DNA from 2 places in the Shewanella sp. HL-SH2 genome. Region 1 is predicted to be linked to the other one. Evidence: riboswitches for the same ligand, from Rfam matches in the RefSeq annotation. Region 1 holds a riboswitch; the other holds the start of a gene.
What was found. Region 1 has a riboswitch for thiamine pyrophosphate ahead of thiC (phosphomethylpyrimidine synthase ThiC). Riboswitches for the same ligand answer to the same signal wherever they lie in the genome.
Positions count from the first base shown of each region.

Region 2: linked by a shared signal. The riboswitch ahead of ACRWP9_RS14355 (TonB-dependent receptor) and the one ahead of thiC (phosphomethylpyrimidine synthase ThiC) in region 1 are both predicted to bind thiamine pyrophosphate.

Region 1 is NZ_CP195035.1:2,990,390-3,000,489, forward strand. Features, by position in the region: gene ACRWP9_RS13030 (bifunctional hydroxymethylpyrimidine kinase/phosphomethylpyrimidine kinase) at 1-1,078, opposite strand, end outside; gene thiC (phosphomethylpyrimidine synthase ThiC) at 1,078-3,069, opposite strand; TPP riboswitch at 3,259-3,358, opposite strand; gene kdnA (8-amino-3,8-dideoxy-alpha-D-manno-octulosonate transaminase KdnA) at 3,560-4,744, shown strand; gene kdnB (3-deoxy-alpha-D-manno-octulosonate 8-oxidase KdnB) at 4,820-5,890, shown strand; gene kdsB (8-amino-3,8-dideoxy-manno-octulosonate cytidylyltransferase KdsB) at 5,962-6,699, shown strand; gene ACRWP9_RS13055 (DUF2897 family protein) at 6,720-6,977, shown strand; gene ACRWP9_RS13060 (acyl-CoA thioesterase) at 7,238-7,636, shown strand; gene ACRWP9_RS13065 (YkgJ family cysteine cluster protein) at 7,740-8,093, opposite strand; gene katG (catalase/peroxidase HPI) at 8,324-10,100, opposite strand, start outside.
Region 2 is NZ_CP195035.1:3,285,850-3,295,949, forward strand. Features, by position in the region: gene ACRWP9_RS14315 (rhodanese-related sulfurtransferase) at 1-692, opposite strand, end outside; gene ACRWP9_RS14320 (glutathione S-transferase) at 901-1,572, shown strand; gene ACRWP9_RS14325 (hypothetical protein) at 1,787-1,987, shown strand; gene ACRWP9_RS14330 (NAD(P)H nitroreductase) at 2,249-2,797, opposite strand; partial or broken gene ACRWP9_RS14335 (HvfX family Cu-binding RiPP maturation protein) at 2,952-3,552, opposite strand; gene ACRWP9_RS14340 (phosphotransferase) at 3,745-4,791, opposite strand; gene pnuC (nicotinamide riboside transporter PnuC) at 4,784-5,452, opposite strand; gene ACRWP9_RS14350 (hypothetical protein) at 5,458-5,718, opposite strand; gene ACRWP9_RS14355 (TonB-dependent receptor) at 5,834-8,035, opposite strand; TPP riboswitch at 8,095-8,219, opposite strand; gene ACRWP9_RS14360 (YcfL family protein) at 8,361-8,756, opposite strand; gene ACRWP9_RS14365 (PaaI family thioesterase) at 8,779-9,267, opposite strand; gene ACRWP9_RS14370 (PaaI family thioesterase) at 9,260-9,772, opposite strand; gene hinT (purine nucleoside phosphoramidase) at 9,772-10,100, opposite strand, start outside.

The DNA.
Region 1 (10,100 bases):
TTGGCGCGGTATCGGTAGCTTTAACATCTGCTACTAACTGTACAATATGTGGCATTAACTCAAGCAATGTTGGCCAACCGGTTCTGGCTAAACATCCAGGCCCTTGACCAAGCTTAATACCGTGTTTAAGACCGTTAGTGACATAGGCTTTAGCCAATACTATGGCATCGTGCAGCACAAAATCCTGTGCGATAAAACTGGCCATTGCAGATGACAAGGTGCAGCCACTGCCATGGTTGTTTACGGTATCAACGCGATCTGAGCTTAATATAAACACGCTGTTGTTATGCTCGGCGCTGCCACCTTCAACATGATGACAAATATAAACATCATGGGCTTTGTCAGCTTGCCATGGCGCATCGCCACCTTTGGCGACAACAGCACACTCAAAATAATCACTCACCCGCTTGGCCATATTAACCATGCAATCAAGCGTCATATTTTGTGTATCAGTTAACTTATGCTGACTGCCACTATCATCTGCCACGTTAGCTTTTGATACTTTAGTCTCTGTCGCATTAGTGTGTATTGCATTAGTTTCAGTCGCGCTAGCATTTATCGCTTCAACAAGGCTGATTAACTCCATCTGATTTGGGGTGATCATATTAATCACTCCTTTAAATGGACTAAAATCTAGCCTGTGCTGATTAAGCTTATCACCGCTGCTGGCCACCATAACAGGGTCGAGGATCACTGCTATGCTTGCCCTACCATCGAGCTCGTTATTCGTACTAGTGCTAAAATTTCGCAACCAATTAGCCAGCTGATTAAGCTGATATTGATTAGCAAGCAAACCAATTTTAATTGCTTTAGGCGGCATGTCGGTGACTAACGTATTGAGCTGTGCCAGTAACATTTTTTCTGACACAGCCTCAACTAAACTTACCTTTACCGAGTTTTGGGCTGTAAGCGTGGTGATGACACTGCAACCATGGCATTGCAAGTCAGCAATAGTGGCTAAGTCGGCTTGAATACCGGCTCCGCCACCACTGTCTGATCCTGCAATAGTCCACACTATCGGCTTAAGCCCTGCTGACTTTTTAACAGCTGATTGGACAGATTGAATTACTGGCGCCATTACTCAGCAACCTCTGCCACCGATTTTTGATGATACAGATTTGAGCCTGTCGCTTTAAATTCCGCTGACTTTTGTGCCATTTTTGCAGCTATTGTGTCTTTTGACTGAGTAGGTAGCAGATCACCTTGTGCTTGATAGGATTGATAATCAGCTGGCGAAATCACTTCAACATTTTGCAGCGCTTGTTTTTCAAGGTTGGCGGCATATTCACGCACATCTTGAGTGATTTTCATCGAGCAAAATTTAGGGCCACACATGGAGCAAAAATGGGCGACTTTGGCCGACTCTTGCGGCAATGACTCATCGTGATAGGCTCTGGCTGTGTCAGGATCAAGCCCTAGGTTATATTGATCTTCCCATCTAAATTCAAAACGGGCTTTTGATAATGCGTTATCACGTACCTGTGCCCCCGGATGTCCTTTGGCGACATCAGCGGCATGCGCTGCTATCTTGTAAGCAATTAGCCCTTGTTTGACATCTTCTTTGTTCGGCAGACCTAAATGTTCCTTGGGTGTGACATAACACAGCATAGCGACGCCATACCAGGCCATCATTGCCGCACCTATGCCAGAGGTAAAATGATCATAACCCGGTGCAATATCAGTCGTTTGTGGTCCTAAGGTATAAAATGGCGCCTCATCACAAAGTGCTAGTTGTTTTTCCATATTGATTTTAATCAACTGCATTGGCACATGGCCAGGGCCTTCAATAATGGTTTGTACATCATATTCCCAGGCAATTTTAACCAGCTCGCCTAAGGTTTCTAATTCGGCAAATTGCGCCTCATCATTGGCATCGGCAATCGAGCCTGGACGCATACCATCACCGAGTGACAAGGACACGTCATAGGCGGCACAAATCTCACAAATATCTCGAAAGCGTTCATACAAAAAGCTTTCTTTATGATGACTTAAACACCACTTGGCCATAATAGAGCCACCACGAGACACCATGCCGGTTAAGCGTTTGGCTGTCATAGGCACATAGCGTAATAACACGCCAGCATGAATGGTAAAGTAATCTACGCCCTGCTCGGCTTGTTCAATCAAGGTATCTCTAAATACTTCCCAAGTAAGATCTTCTGCCACGCCGTTTACTTTCTCTAGCGCTTGATAAATGGGGACTGTGCCAATAGGAACAGGTGAATTACGAATTATCCATTCGCGGGTTTCGTGAATATATCTGCCAGTCGATAAATCCATTACCGTGTCAGCGCCCCAACGTGTCGACCACACCAACTTCTCAACTTCTTCTTCGATGGACGATGTCACCGCTGAGTTACCAATATTGGCGTTCACTTTAACCAAAAAGTTACGCCCAATAATCATAGGCTCTGACTCTGGATGATTAATATTAAGCGGAATAATAGCGCGTCCTCTCGCCACTTCACTGCGGACAAATTCAGGGGTAATTAACTCACCAATCACAGCACCAAAAGCTTCACCCTTAGCTTTTTTTGTTAGCACAGGATCGCTAACCTCTTGCCTTGCCATGTTTTCACGTATAGCAATGTATTCCATTTCAGGAGTAATAATCCCCTGGCGAGCGTAATGCATTTGCGTCACTCGCTTACCCACTTTAGCGCGGCGCGGTGGCACTAGCGCATCAAAGCGTAAATGGTCCAAACCATCGTCAGCTAAACGTTGTTGGGTAAAATGAGAGCTAGCACCATCAAGTGCTTCGGTATCATCACGTTCTTCAATCCAAGTTTGACGAAGCTTGGCTAAACCCAAGCGCACATTGATTTCAGCATTGGGATCAGAATACGCACCAGCACAATCGTAAACCTTTAACGGAGGATTTTGCTCTGTAAGGGGATTGGTGTCATCACCGCCCAAAATGGTATCGGTTTGATGAATTTGGCGCATGGCTACGTGTAAATCAGCACGGCTACCTTGCAGATAAATTTTCTCAGAATTGGGATGTTGTAATGGTTTTAAGTTATCAATAAAAGCTTGTGCGCTAGCACGGGTTTCGCGACGATTTGACATGAGCAACCTCGAATAAAATGAGAGAAAGTTGCTTGTCTGGAGGAAAGTGTGTTGAGAGCGAGCAATGTCGTTAACGCAATTCAAACAATGGTTAGACGCAATTGCTGTCAATAATCAAAAGAGGTAAACACGGGTAAAACTAAGTGGATATGGTAAAACCACTTAAGTTTTACGCATGAATAATCACCAAGGATTATTATGCTTGTTACCTACGCAGGTTTTAGCCTGATCAGGTTCAACGGATCCCGAATTAACGGTCTCAGCCTTAATGGCACTCCGACAAGATTCGATTAGTATAGCCAGAATTAAACCTCAATAACAAGATGTAATATCTGCATATGTTTTCAAGGTGATCTTTAACCTCCCAAGTTGAGCAATAAAGAAAAATGAATTATTTTTCAATAACTGTCGCAGTCTCCCCACTAACCTAGTTATAATTAGCGGGTTTATGTAAACGCAAAGATGCGTAGAATTTTAGGAGATAATTTCCATGCCAGGTTTTGAATTATTCGGTCCAGAAGAAAAGCAGGAAGTCGCTGACGTAATGGAGAACGGTTTTACCTTCCGTTACAACTTTGACCATATGCGTAATGATCGCTGGAAAACTCGCGACATGGAGCAATTACTCTGTGAGAAGATGAACGTTAAACACGCTCATCTTGTATCAAGTGGTACTGCTGCACTTCAAACGGCTATGGCTGCAGCGGGTGTTGGCGCAGGTGATGAAGTTATTGTACCGCCGTTTACTTTTGTGGCTTCTGTAGAAGCAGTATTTATGGCTGGTGCCATCCCCATTTTTGCTGAAATTGATGAAACCTTATGTTTATCGCCAGAAGGCATTGAAGCGGTAATCACTCCTCGCACTAAAGCCATTAACTTAGTCCACATGTGTGGTTCTATGGCTAAAATGGACGAAATTAAAGCGGTTTGTAAAAAGCATAACCTAGTGATACTAGAAGATGCATGCCAGGCCATAGGTGGTAGCTACAAAGGCCAAGCACTAGGCACTATCGGTGATGTCGGTTGTTACTCTTTTGATTCTGTTAAAACCATCACTTGTGGTGAAGGTGGTGCTATTGTCACCAACAATTCAGAAATCTACAACCACAGCCATATGTTCTCTGACCATGGACATGATCATGTCGGCAGTGACCGTGGCGCTGAAAGCCACCCAATTATGGGATTAAACTTCCGTATATCTGAAATGAATGCCGCGATGGGTTTAGCTCAATTACGTAAGTTAGATAAAATTATTGCGATTCAACGTAAAAACAAAAAAACCATTAAAGATGCAATGGCACAAATTCCAGAAGTGACTTTCCGTGAAATTCCTGATCCAGAAGGTGACTCAGCAGGTTTCTTAACCTTCTTTTTACCTACAGAAGAGCGCACTATTGAGATAAACAAAAAACTTGCAGCTAACAAGGTCGATGGTTGTTTTTACTGGTATATCAACAACTGGCATTACCTTAAAAATTGGAAACATATTCAGGAACTTAAAGCCCCTGCTGCGTTACCAATTATGTTAATTGCTGACCGCCCTGACTATACACAAATTAAAACACCAAAATCAGATGCCATTATGAGCCGTACGATTTCGATGTTAATTAAACTGTCTTGGACAGATGAGCAAATTGCAGAGCGTATTGAAAACATCAAACGTGCTTTTGCTTAAATAACTTATCTTCTATCACCTCATTTGAGGTGATAGTACTTTTTACAGTAAATATCTCAATTGGAGAGTGTTGTAATGAGTTTTAAAAATTTTAAATGTGTACCAAAAATGATTTTTGGTCGTGGTTCGTTCGTGCAATTGGACGTGGTATTAGAGCAAGAGCGCAAAGAAGCAGATGATTTTGTGGTATTTCTGGTTGACGACGTACACCAAGAAAAACCATTAGCAGGGCGAGTTCCCAACAAAAGCCAAGACTTAGTCATCTACGTTAACGTAGATGATGAGCCAACAACAGTTCAAGTTGATGAGTTAACCGCTCAAGTTAAAGCGTTTAACACTAAGCAACCAGTCAGTGTTGTTGGTTTAGGCGGCGGATCTACTATGGATTTAGCCAAAGCGGTATCGCTTATGCTGACTAACCCAGGTAGCTCATCTGAATACCAAGGTTGGGATCTAATTAAAAACCCTGCCATTCACCACATTGGTATTCCTACAGTATCCGGTACCGGCGCTGAAGCATCACGTACTGCGGTACTGTGTGGCCCAGTGCGTAAGTTAGGCTTAAATTCTGACTACACTGTGTTTGATCAAATCATTATGGATTCTGAGTTAATTGCAGGTGTTCCAACAGATCAATGGTTCTACACTGGTATGGATTGCTTCATTCACTGTGTTGAGTCTTTACAAGGGACTTACCTGAACGAATTTGCGAAGGCCTTCGCTGAAAAATCGATGGATTTATGCCGCCAAGTTTACCTAGACGATCATCCAGAAAAAGATGACAAGCTAATGATGGCCTCTTACATGGGCGGAATGAGCATTGCTTATAGCCAGGTGGGTGCATGTCATGCGGTGTCTTACGGTTTAGGCTATGTATTAGGCTACCATCACGGTATTGGTAACTGTTTAGCATTTGATGTGTTAGAAGAATTCTATCCAGAAGGTGTGAAAGAATTCCGTAAAATGATGGAAATTCACAACATCACTCTACCGAAAAACATCTGTAAAGACTTACCAGACGAAACTATTGCTAAGATGGTTGCGGTTACTAAGAGCATGGGCCCATTATGGGACAATGTTTACGGTAAAGGCTGGGAAGAAAAAGTTACCGATGAAATGCTGACTAAGCTGTTCCGTCGTATATAATACGTCTAAGTCATTTTGTCATAAGGGCTCAGATGAGCCCTTTTGTTTACCATTAAAATAGGTTTTTATTGATGAATGTTACTCTATTAATTCCAGCTCGTTATGGTTCAAGCCGTTTTCCTGGAAAGCCATTAGCGCCGATTAATGGTAAACCGATGATCCAACACGTTTACGAACGTGCCTCATTAGCCAGAGGATTAGACAATATTTACGTTGCCACAGATGATGTTCGCATTAAAGATGCCGTTGAAGGTTTTGGTGGTAAAGTGGTTATGACTAGCGCTGATGCCGCATCGGGTACCGATCGTATTAATGATGCTATCAGCCAGTTAGGCTTAGCCGATGATGATTTAGTGATTAACCTACAGGGCGATCAACCCTTAATCGACCCTATTTCGATTGAACAAATCATTAGCTTATTTGAACGCCATCCTGGTGAATTTGAAATGGCGACCTTAGGGTTTGAAATCACCGATAAGAAAGAATTAGACGACCCAATGCACGTAAAAATGGTGTTCGATAATGACTTCAACGCACTGTATTTCTCACGCGCACGCATTCCGTTCGGCCGTGACACTAACGACTACCCTGTCTACAAACACTTAGGTGTTTATGCTTACACCCGTCGTTTTGTTAATGCCTTTGCCCAATTACCACTAGGTAAGTTAGAAGACCTAGAAAAATTAGAGCAACTGCGTGCATTAGAATACGGCTATAAAATAAAAATCGCGATTAGCGCATTCGATTCACCAGAAGTCGATACCCCTGATGATATTCGTAAATGTGAATTACGCTTAGCGGTTGATTAACTAAACCTTGGAGCATCAGTATGGATTTATCAGGTTTTGAAGTGTGGATTATCATTGGTTTAGTGGTGGGTGTTATTGCCAGTAATTTAGCCGTATTAAAGTACAGCGCTAAATTTAAAATGCCACATTTAGGTGATCACAAAGATAAAAGCATTGCTCCAGGTGAAAGCGCAGATAAAAATGCCGATGAACATCAGAATGACAATACAGGCGCTAATGCTGGTATAAATAGTACTGATACAAGCAAAAAAGATAACCCATCAACAAAAGCAGATTAATGCTCACTGGCTGTTGTTAAATCTTTAAAACCAATGTTGTTACTTACATTTAAGGCTTCTCATTTTAATGAAATGAAGCCTTAAATGATTTTGAGTAATTGTTTTTAAATTAGGTTAATACCCTCTAAAAATTCAGTATTCAACCTTAGTTTCGCATAATCCTTAGGAGTAATATGCCCCTTACCGCCACTGATACCAGCTCAAACACAACCCATAAATCATGTACAACAACGACGACAAATTCACCTAAAGCAAACCTAATGTCAGACGAAATGCACGCCCGCATTGACCAGTCTGAAGCTCGCGTCATTAAAGCTATTTTTCCGTCTAACACCAATCATCACAACACTTTATTTGGTGGAGATGCATTAGCATGGATGGACGAAACCGCTTTCATTGCTGCGACCCGTTTTTGCAGAAAGTCTTTAGTTACTGTTAGCTCCGACAGAATTGATTTTAAAAAAGCCATTCCAGCAGGCAGTTTAGCCGAATTAGTCGCTAGGGTTATTCATGTGGGTAATACCTCGCTTAAAGTTGAAGTGAATATTTTCGTCGAAAATATGTATGACGACCATCGCGAACATGCGATTAGAGGTGTATTTACTTTTGTTGCTGTGGATGAACAACGCAATCCTACCAAGGTTTGGCCATTAAGCTAACGCACATAGCACATAGCACTCCAATAATAGAAACATCAACTGTATCAATGACCACAAGGATGTCGGTCAAGTTAACGTCAGCTATTTTCCAACCACATCACATTTACACTAATACCTGGCGGGTATTTTTGATGAAATGATGAATTTGATTCTCAACTTTAATATCAATCATCTCTTGGGGGCGGCAGCTATTTGGGCATGGCATATTAGGTGTAGTACCAAATAACCGGCATATTAATGGTCTTTCATCGTAAACCGTACAACCATTTGGCCCTAAATGTACGCAGTTAAACTCATTTAATGCCGCGTCATGCTCAGCATCTGTTTTCACTGGTAAACGTGACATTTCTTCTGAGGAGGTGGTGACAGGCCCGCAGCAGTCGTGGCAACCTGGTTTACATTCAAACGTCGGAATACGATCGCGTAAATGGTCAACTATCTCTCGGTTATTATTCATAACGGCCTAATATTCTATAATTTATCGTTATTATAGTGGCATACATACCACATTAGAAGTTGATCTTGGTTCTGGAGAGCATCAAGCTGATGAGCAAGTGTGAGGTTATATGATTAATAGACCGTAAACAGTATATAAAAAAACCACTGTACCGCGCACCTTAATGCGCAATACAATGGTTTACATTCAAATATTGCCTTTAGATTTGCAATCTAAGCAGCTATTTATGTTTACGCTATATCAAAACGGTCTGCATTCATTACTTTAGTCCACGCGGCGATAAAGTCGTCAACAAACTTTTGTTTGTTGTCATCTTGAGCATACACTTCTGCATACCCCCGAAGAATCGAGTTAGAGCCGAATACCAGATCAACCCGTGTTGCAGTCCATTTGACTTTGCCGCTATCTCGCTCACATATTTGATACAGATTTTTGCCTGCCGGTTTCCAGGAATAATTCATATCGGTCAAATTGATGAAGAAGTCGTTAGTTAACGCGCCCTCTTGCTCAGTAAATACTCCGTGTTTGGTATTATCGTGGTTAGTACCAAGTACCCGCATGCCGCCAACTAATACTGTCATTTCGTGGGCGTTTAGCCCCATCAATTGAGTACGGTCTAGCATTAACTCTTCCGCGCTCACGGCGTAATCGTTTTTAAGCCAGTTACGATAAGCATCATGAATGGGCTCTAGCACATCAAATGACTCAGTATCGGTCATTTCAGCTGTAGCATCACCCCGACCTGGCGTGAATGGTACTGATACATCACTACCTACAAGCTTAGCCGCCTTTTCAATACCGACATTACCAGCCAGAACAATAACATCAGCCATGCTTGCACCGCTTTGTTTTGCTATTGGCTGCAATACCGCTATCACTTTAGATAAGCGTGCAGGCTCATTACCCAGCCATTGATTCTGTGGCGCCAAACAAATACGAGCGCCATTAGCACCACCACGAAGATCAGATGACCTAAAGGTTCGCGCACTGTCCCATGCTGTGGCGACCATTTCGCTGATTGTTAAATTACTGGCGGCAATCTTGTCTTTAATCGCCTGAATATCGTAGTCAGTTTTACCTGCTGGAACAGGATCTTGCCAAATTAAGGTCTCTTCTGGCACATCAGGGCCAATGTAGCGAGCTTTAGGTCCTAAATCACGGTGGGTTAATTTAAACCAAGCTCTAGCAAACACATCAGAGAAATATGCAGGGTCTTTGGCAAATCGTTCGGTGATTTTACGATACTCAGGATCCATTTTCATGGCCATATCGGCATCGGTCATAATTGGATTACATTTAATCGATGCATCTTCAACGTCAGCAGGTTTGTGCTCGTCTTTTATGTCTACAGGTTCCCACTGCCAGGCGCCTGCGGGGCTTTTCTTAAGCTGCCAATCATAATTGAGTAGCATGTCAAAATAGCCGTTGTCCCATTGGGTTGGATGAGTTGTCCATGCGCCTTCTATACCGCTGGTGACAGTATCACGGCCTATGCCGCGTTTGGTTTTATTTAACCAGCCAAAGCCTTGGTCTTCAATCTCTGCACCTTCAGGCTCAGCGCCTAATAATGAGGCATCGCCATTACCATGGGCTTTACCTACAGTATGACCGCCAGCAGTTAGTGCTACCGTTTCTTCATCATTCATTGCCATGCGGGCAAAGGTTTCACGTACATCTTTAGCTGTTTTAAGTGGATCAGGGTTGCCGTCTACGCCCTCAGGGTTAACATAAATAAGCCCCATCATCACAGCGGCTAACGGATTGGCTAACTCACGGTCTCCTGAGTATCGGCTATTCGCGTTATCAGAAGGTGCTAACCACTCTTTTTCAGCGCCCCAGTAGATATCTTTCTCTGGATGCCAAACGTCTTGACGACCAAAGGCAAAACCAAATGTTTTCAATCCCATAGATTCATAAGCTATGGTGCCTGCATAGGCAATTAAATCGGCCCAACTTAGCTTATTACCGTATTTTTTCTTGATCGGCCAAAGTAGACGGCGTGCTTTA
Region 2 (10,100 bases), 300 kb from region 1:
TCACCTTTCCATAAGCTGTCTTCTGGCTGAACTTCTTCAAGATACTTAAGAATGCCCCCTTCCAGATGATAAACCTCTTCAAAGCCCTGCTCTTTCAAATACGCGGTTGATTTTTCACAGCGGATGCCACCGGTGCAGAACATAGCCACTTTCTTGTGCTTAGCAGGATCAAGATTTTGCTTAACGTATGCTGGAAATTCACGGAATGTTTCTGTTACTGGATTAACCGCGTGTTCAAAAGTACCAATTTGCACTTCATAGTCGTTACGAGTATCAACGAGTAATACATCGGGATCAGAAATAAGTGCATTCCAATCTTTAGGCTTAACATAGGTTCCGACAACTTTGCGTGGGTCGATGCCTTCGACTCCCATAGTAACAATTTCTTTCTTCAGTTTAACTTTGGTGCGATAGAAAGGCATTTCATTATCGAAAGAGACCTTAGTGACAATATTATCTAAGCCGGGCTGTGAGTCTAGCCAGGTGAGTAAAGCATTGATGCCTTCTTTATTGCTGGCTACCGTTCCGTTAATGCCTTCACTGGCTAACAGCAATGTGCCTCTTACGTCATGTTGTTCCATGACACTCAGCAATGGCTGCCTGATGGTTTCAAAGTGAGGTAAAGCAACAAACTTATAAAGAGCGCACACCACAAATTCAGATGTAGTTGCTGGTGTAGGTGTAGTAGACATAAGATCTCCGCTAGCTGGAACTTCATTTCCAGTGCATTGTGATTAAAAAATTGTGTGTCGAGGCCAAAAAACGGCCGGAATTATAACTAAATCACACTAAAAAAACAGTTATTAATCCATCAATCGTCTTTTCTGTGTCATTTACCCCTCAGTCTTGATCTTTTACGATAGAATATTGCTCTATTTAATGATTTCTACTCAGGTTAGCATGATAAATTATTTGTATACTTTTCGTCGTTGTCCTTACGCTATGCGTGCAAGAATAGGACTACACCTCAGTACACTTAATCCCGATGTGCGTGAAATTGAGCTTAAAAACAAGCCTGCTGAAATGTTAGCTATTTCAGCAAAAGCAACTGTGCCTGTTTTAGCTTATCAACAGCAGACCATTGCAGAAAGTTTAGATATTTTACAATTTGCGATTAGGCATTATCCACTCGATACATGTCCATATTTAGATGAAACTGAATATCAATTAGTTATTCAAAGTATTCACTCTGAAGAACAGCAAGCACTGGTTTATAAAAATGATAACCACTTCAAACCCTGGTTAGATAAATATAAATATGCCGACAGACACCCACAAATGAGTCAATCGGCTTATCGACATAAAGCTGAAGAATTTGTCCAAGAGCTTGAACACAAACTTAATCTACAAACATTTTTATTTGCTAACAGTCCGACATTTGCTGACTACGCTATTTTTCCCTTTATTAGACAATTTGCAGCGGTTGATCATAAATGGTTTGAGTCTTGTGAATATATTAAAGTACAGCAATGGTTATCAGCGCTAGTTAACTGTGATCTATTTAAACAAGTGATGATTAAATACCCACTTTGGTTAGATGAAAAAAAATCGATCCCGCTAAAGCCACAATAAAATAGTTACTAAGTATTAGTTCTAAGTAATACTAAAAAATAATCTAAATTTTAATAACTTAAGGCTCTTTTATTTAGAGCAAACTTAAGGTAAATTAGCTTGCTGCACATAATACAGCTAAGTATTAAGATGGATTTTTAACTATTTTGCAGCAAGTTCACAATTAACAATTATGCTTAATAAAAGTCATTGCATAACGCAAAGGAAAAATGACATGGACAATATGGATATTACGCTAGCAATACTGCTTGTTACACTGATGCTATTACATGTTTTATTTTGTTATCGTGCGATTACCTCGCATGCGCAAATAAGCAGTAATAAACGCTGGTTTTGGAGTGGAATAAGCTTAGTGATGGGACCATTCGGTTATTATGTGTTTCAAAACTCATTGCCGATAGAGTCTCTTGAATAAAAGGGTTATTTGATACCCCTTACCTTTATAGCTTAAGTTTTACAGTTTAAGTGCTAAAGCTTCACTTGTTTTGGGTTAAGTTTTTGAAGTAACTTTTTATCTTGAGTTTGATACTTGAGAAGTGACCACGGCTTAACAATATCATTTAATGTTATCGCCGAAATGTATGCCCTCATAGGCTAAAAGAACACATACATTCAACACAGATAAAACTGCCATATAGCCAGTGCCTATTAGATAACAGGCACTAGAATGTATCCTCTACAAAAAGCGCGCAAATTGACGCCCTTCTTTCAATGACTTTATTGGTGCTGTTACTGTTGGCGTACCTATATATAAAAAGCCTACTATTTGATCATTGTCATTCAAGCCTAAATCTTGATGTACGTTTCTGTCAAAAGCAAAGTCTCCCGAACGCCACACAGCTCCTAGACCTAGAGAAAACACTGCCTGCTGCATCGCCATTGTTGCACACCCTGCTGCTATGTGCTGTTCTATAATTGGTACTTTGGAATGAGTTTGTGTTTTTGCCACCACAGTGATGACCAATGGCGCTCTAAATGGCATTTTTTCAGCTTTTTCGATAAGCGCTTCATCGGCTTGCGATTTTTTTGCGGCGCTGACAAAAATCTCAGCAAGGCGAGTCAGACCATCATCTTGGGCAATAATAAACTCCCATGGCGTTAACCCACCATGATCAGGTACACGAGCGGCTGCATTAAGAATGAAGTCCAGCTGTTCTGTCGTTGGCGCTGGAGTGGTCAATCTTGGGCTAGACTGACGAGTTAATAATAGTTCTGATGCTTTCAACGTTTTTATCCTAGCGATGGCTTTATTTAGGCTGATAATAACAAATATCCCACCTGTTTGGTGGGATATTTGCATTGGGTTTAATTGGGTTTAATTGACTTTAATTGGAATTAAACTCGCCTAATGTGATAAATACGTATGCCATGAATACTGCTTACGCAGTTTTAGCCAGAAAGCGCTGAATATAATAGTCGATGCTGACGTAACGCCCTCCGCCCATGAACAGTAATACCAAAAGCATCAGTAAATAGGTAATCGCAAACTCAATGCCGTTATTCAAAATAACAAAGTTACCTGAACTGGTTAACCATTCATAATTACCATGTTGCTGTAAAATAGCTTTAGCGGCGGCGAGTTTTTTCACCCGCGGCTAGCACACTGTCATTAGCTAGCCATGAGTTAGTATCAGCAATAGCTAACCAGCCATTTTGCCAATGAACCGCAAAAGCTGCCACAGCCATTGTCACTATCAAAGGTAATGAAATAAGTCTTGTGGCTAATCCCATAAGCAACAAAAAGCCACCAAAAAGTTCAGTTCCAGCTGCCAAAGCAGTCATCACTTCAGGCATAGGCAGACCAAGGCCCCAATCAGGATTACCAAACCAGCTCGCGGTATCTTCAAAATGGGCCAATTTATTGTATCCAGCTTGCATCAACACTGGTGCAAGATAAATTCTTAATGCTAGTGGAGCCAGACCATCAAAATGAGACAGTTTTTGAAGTATCTTTTGGTATAGAGAAAATAACGTTTGCATCCAACTTCCTTTATTAAACAACAACATTGTTAATACTTAAACTATGTCTGAAATATTATATAAATGGGTATAGCTAAATAAGACCCTGTATAAGGCAAAAATATTTCAACACAGAGGTATTTAAACCCAAATTCAGCACTATCAGGCAATTCGCATCATAAGTATTGATTAACTTACTGTCTAAATTTTCGTTTAAGGATAGCTGAAATCAATTAATGAAAAGTATCGATGATACAAGGGAAAGAAGTTTTGACGGGTATTTCTTGCCATCAATAAAGCCCACATAACACAAAATAGCCAATAACAATTTATCGCATATGCTACGCATTTAGGGGCATTAGTGTTTAGTGAAGGAGATGCAGTTTCTGCTTGCCATTGAAAGTAGGCTTGCAACAAAGTATCCGTTTGTTGCGTTGATAAACTGTGGGTTGCCAATATTGACGCTAAATCAAAAAGAGGATGACTGGTGGCTGCATATTCAAAATCAATACACATTAATCTTGCTAAGCCTCTGTTTTGATAGCCGTGAATGTCCAATAGCAGGTTAAAGGGGGTTAAATCCCTGTGGCAAAAAGTCGGTGCAATTAAACATTCCTCTAATGCATTAAACCACTGCTTAATCATGTCGCTTTGGTCGTCGAGTTGGTTAAAATAGTGTTGCCATTCGGCGGTTTCCTGCGGATAAGAGGCTATAAGCTGCTGCCGATACTCGTGCCATTGTTGCAGTAAGCTCACCTTTTTTTCAGGTAAAGGCAAAGTTGATAGGTTTTTTAATACTTCAAGAAGTTGTTCTACAGGTTGTGAGTTTGATGTACCTATGAGTATCTCATCCTGGCGAGGAGTATTTACACCATACTCGTGATAAGCCTTATGCCAAGGTGTGGTTTCAACAATAAAGTCACTGAGATAAATTTCATAATTATCACTGTAAAAGTGTAATTTAGGGGCGATTGCTATCTGCTGTGCTTGTCGCCAGCTAGCGACTTCATCTTGACGAGAGCACCACACAGCATCAACTTGATTCACTCTTAATACTTGTGATTTTTGTATCTGCTCAAATTTAGAGTTAAGCAGATAATTTTGGTTACTCAATCCCGCTGACAAGTGTTCAACGCTGATGCAATACTTAGCCAGTTTTTCCAGTTGGTTCGAAGGTACAAGCTTGAGCAGCAAGCTGACCACGTCATTAGGAAGTAAGTTTAACGCTGATTGAGCAACCAATGTTTCTAATTCAACCATTTTGAGAGAGTGGCTCTGAATTTGAATCTGTTTCTGCAAGCCATGTTTTGCGCCACATAAAGTATCCCACCACAGCCATAAAGACATAAAGTACAAACAGTGCAGTTGTCAGCATCAAGCCTTTACTAAAGTACAAATAAATTGATAGCGTATTGATAACAATCCAATAAAACCAATTTTCAAGCACCTTTTGAGCCACTAAAAAAGTGGTCATTACGGCAAAGCAGGTAGTGGCAGAATCTAGATAAGGAAATGATGCTTGGGTGTAGGTTGCCATAAGGTAACCCACTATAATTGATATTATTGATGTCACAGTAATCAACATGAAATGCGTATTAAGCGACCAACTAACAATGGCCGAGCCACTGTCATTAATAGCATGCTCCGGGCTATTACTCGGCTGCTGCATCCACATCCAATAACCGTAAACAGCCATCGCCATATAATAAATATTAAGCACTGACTCCATTAACAAAGACACTTTCCAGAAAAGTACCGTATAAATTGCCGTGCTGATAAACGCCGCTGCCCAGCACCAAATATTGGTGCGCATGGCTAATGCTAGGTACACCACGGCTAAAATGACTGCAACGGCCTCCCAGGCGGTCATCACACTCATTTCATTGAAGGCCTGGCTTATTGTTTGGCTAAATTCAAACATAAACATTACTCACTGTGGGCTAAATTAAGTTCACCACCAATAAACTTACATACAAATACCGCCTTGCCCCACTTAACATGTGCCGCTTGCATTTCAATCGCAAGCATCGACATAACATCCCCATACTCTCCACATATCTGTGTTGCCATAGCATTAGTTACTCGCTCAATATTGCTATAGCTGTCAACACGGCCTATAAACCACTTAATAGGGTCTAGGTAATTTTCATTAAATGGATACATGCTAATTTCTGCAGTTAATTTCATTATTGCCCCTCAAATAGTATTTTGCGGCGCCAGGAAATACCAAACCGTCGCAATGGTTAAGCTCATTTAACAACGTCCAATATCAACATATGATGCAAATGAGCTTCACGAAAAATTACATAAATTTATAGTCGAAAGTTACGCCAATTTGACGTGGGTCACCGTAACGAATGTATTGCTTATCAGCCCAATCTGTATCGGGTTCGTTACCAAAGTAGAATCCACGTACGCCATAGTTTTCATCAAACACATTACGACCCCACAAATAGGCCGACCAGGTTGGTGTTTCATAACCTAGGCGAGTATTGACTATGTTATAAGCGTCAGATTGAGAGTCATTGCTGTCTGAATAATAGAAGTCACTTTTACCACTAGTATTAATATTGGCAAACCAACCGGAGTCAGCAAGATAAGTCACACCAGCACTGTAAGTAAAGTTGGGAGAGTGAGCTAATTCGCGTCCAGATAAATCAACAATAGTCCCATTTTTATCCTGGTAGCTATAATCGCCATATTCTGTTTCTAACCAGCCAACACTACCGTACATTTGCAGATTTTCAGTCGCGTACCAATTCAAGTCAAGTTCGGCGCCGTAGTTACTTGAGCTGCCTGCATTTTCAGTGAATAACACAAAGCGTTGTGGATTTTCAGGATCTTGTAATGATGCTGCAACTTGTTGATCTTCTCTGTCCATAAAGAAAAGCGCAAAGTTAGTATCAATTGCCCCCGCTAACCACACAGACTTAAGACCCAACTCGTAGTTATATAAAATTTCAGTATCGAATTGTTTTTTATCAGCCAACTCTGCCGGTAAAGTCATGTTAAAACCACCCGCCTTGTAGCCACGCGCGACTTTCGCATAAGCATTGTGTGCAGCATTAAGCGATTTAGACAAGGCTATATGGCCGCCCCACATGTCTTCAGAAGGCTTGAAATTGTCATTATTAGTATCAGAGTACTCACTGTTGCGACGCTCAAGGCGCAATCCGCTAGACAGTAAGTAATCGTCACCTAAATGACTGTCAAGTTGCGCAAACACCGCGAAATTAGATGCATCATAGCTTGATTGCAGTACTTCATCTGGCCAGGTGTTATATTCAGAATATAAATCATTGTCTTCTTGAAGGTTCATGGCATACACGCCAACTAACCAGTCAGTTGAGTCATTAAAAATACGACTTGCCTGGTTTGATGTGAAGCGAAACTCCTGCGATACAGTGTTACGATCGCCCTTTTTGTTCCAGGTATAATCGTAAACACAAGGTGCTGAGCCGGTGACATTCCAGTTATCATCATATTCATTACAGGTTTTACTGCTCCAATAAGCAGGATTAGCCCAGTCACCGTCGTATCCATGTTGATGATCAGTTTGTGCAAATGAGGTTAATGACGTTAATTCAAAATATTTAGCGCCTGTGAACGACAGTTTTAGCCCTGCGCCAGTGGTTTTTTGATTATCAATACCCGGTTGATCAGTTAGGGTATCAAAACCATTATTATCCAATGTCCATGCATCATAACCGTTGTTATAGTTGGCGTGTAACAAGGTTAAGTCTGCCTGTACATCATCGGTGGCATACCAACGTAATTTTGCTCGGGTGGTCAATTCATCACGTTGATTAGTATCATCACGGCCTAAATAGCTGTTGTTTCTATAACCATTCTGATCATGCTTTTCAAGCGAGACTCGATAAAGTAGCTTTCCTGAATCCGTGATAGGACCAGAGCTAAAACCTGAAAAAGTTTGCAGATTATCATCACCTAAACTGACTTTGGCGCCATTTTCAAAAGTGTCTGTTGGGTCATTACTTTTAAGATAGATCAAACCCGCTAATGCATTGGCGCCGTATTGTGTGCCTTGTGGACCACGTAATACTTCAACCTGTTGCATATCGTACATGCTTGACACCATGCCAAGACCTGACAAATCGATATCATCAACAATAAAACCAACCGATGAGTTAGGCGCGCCTTGATATTGCTCTTGTTCGCCAATTCCGCGTATTTGGAAGTATTTTGGGCGTGAGCTACCACCCGACCAGTTAAAGTTAGCAATAGAGTTTAATACATCTTCAAAATGCTGCGCGCCTTCATCTTCTAATTGCTGGGCATCGATAACCGTGACACTTGAAGGCATTTTATCAAGACTGATATTGCTGAAATCTGCATTTACGACAATCACTTCCATCTTTTCAGATTCAGGTGCGATACGCTCAATAGATTCAGTTGCGGCAAGACCATTGGTTGCATAAAGTGCCGTAAGAACAGCTAATGCGAGTGATGATTTTGCTGGGAAGATATTTTTTACAGGAAGCATAGGACCTCAAATATTAAGTTTGAGATCCGGCAAGTAGCGATAAAGAAGTGCACATCCATGAGATCGAAGTGGCCCATTCCTACGCCGGTATTAGCCGGATCAGGTTCTAAGGGTTCATCATTTGATATCTCAGTTTTCCAATTAAATATAAAATTTAACCAGTAAAACACCCCTTGGCGGAGGGGATTATATCTTAAATTTAGCTCGCTAGCAGGCAAAACTAATACTTTTTTCTGACTAAAAATAAAGCCAGTAAATGCTGGCTTAAAAAACGTGGTTTTTTACTCATCTTAAAAGCTAAACACCTGTTTAGATAAGTTATCGGTTAATTTGAAAATGCCTGGCGAATATACACTTCAAACCGAGTGGCTGTGGCATTAGGGGCAACCGCATTAACTTGCATTTGTTGTTTGCCGTGTAGCTTAAATGATTTCCAGCTAGTGGCTTCATCTTCAATGGTAAAACCACTGGCATCAAACCAGGTGAATTTATACTGTAGGCGTAAATCTGTTGCCACTAAACTATTGATTTGTGCCGCTGCTTGAATTAAATCTGCGCTCTGGCGCTCATTCACATTAGTCACTGACACTTGTCGGCCAAAAGTACTGTTATCGACTCGTACTTCGCCTTGTGAATTAACTGAAATACCCGCTGTATGATTAGCGCAGGCTGACAATAATAAACTTACAGATAATACGAAGTAACCCGTTAACTTTTTGATATTCATTGCAAAGCCTCTTCATTTATTCAATCAAAAAATGTGCTCTAGCAGTGGCAATTAACTGCTTTCTATTGGTTTGCCAACAATTAATACTCACATTCGCCACTCTACGTCCCTGGCGAGTAATTTTACATTCTGCAAAGGTATCTTGATGTAAACCTGCGCGTAAATAGTCAATGGAGAAATCGACAATTTTAGGCACCTTCTTGGCTTGCATAAACACCATTAATTGCACAATTGCCGACATTTCCATAAAACCTGCTATTACCCCACCGTGTATAGCGGGCAATATAGGGTTACCTATATTGTCATCCTTAGCGGGTAATTTAAACACCATTTCGTCGCCAAATCGTTCTACCGACATACCAATAAATTGTGAATACGGCACTTTAGCCAGCAAATAACTGTAGTCATTCAGTTCAATCGCACGTTTTACCACATCTCTCACATCCAGTGAGGCTGAAGAGTCTGGCATATCGGCTTTGTTTGCTAAGGTTTTAGATTCAGTCATGTTTGGCCTCCGGTAAATTGCCCATTAATGCCTGGCGAAACTCTTCGCCGACCATTTCAGGACTGATACGCATAAAGGTGCCAACGGCATGGGCAATAGGCTCATCTATGCTGTCCTGATAAGCGATTGCACGGGTAAAGGCTACGCTAGAGGATAATCGATAACATTCAGCAAACGCATACACAGCTTTGTGCGGTTCAGCCGGTTTCATATAATCGACACGTAGATCTAATGTGGGTGATATTTCTAAGGTTTGATATTTTTTTAGAATTGCACACACTACCGCAGTACCGCAGGTTGTATCAATCAATGTGGTGATCACGCCGCCATGAATAACACCTGTATCTGGATAACCGATAATATCTTGACTGTAAGGTAGTTCAATAAGTACATGGTGTTCGCTGGCTTCTTTAACCGACAAGCCTAATCGACGACACTGGGCTAATTGATTAACAAATCGGGTTGCCACTTCCGTTAACGGGAAAAAATCAGAATTAATTTTCATTAGCCGTGGCTCAACATAGGTCCAAGCGGCTTACCACCTAATAAATGCAGATGAATATGATACACCTCCTGGCCACCATGTTTATTGCAGTTCATGATTAACCGATAACCATCTTCGGCAATGCCTGCTTCATCGGCAAGCTTGGCCGCGACAGTCATCATCCGACCCAAAGCTAACTCATCAGACGCTTTAACATCATTTGCAGTCGCTATTAGATGGTTAGGAATAATCAAAATATGCGTCGGTGCTTGCGGTGAAATATCACGAAATGCAGTAACCAAATCGTCTTGATAAAGAATATCAGCAGGAATTTCACGACGAATAATTT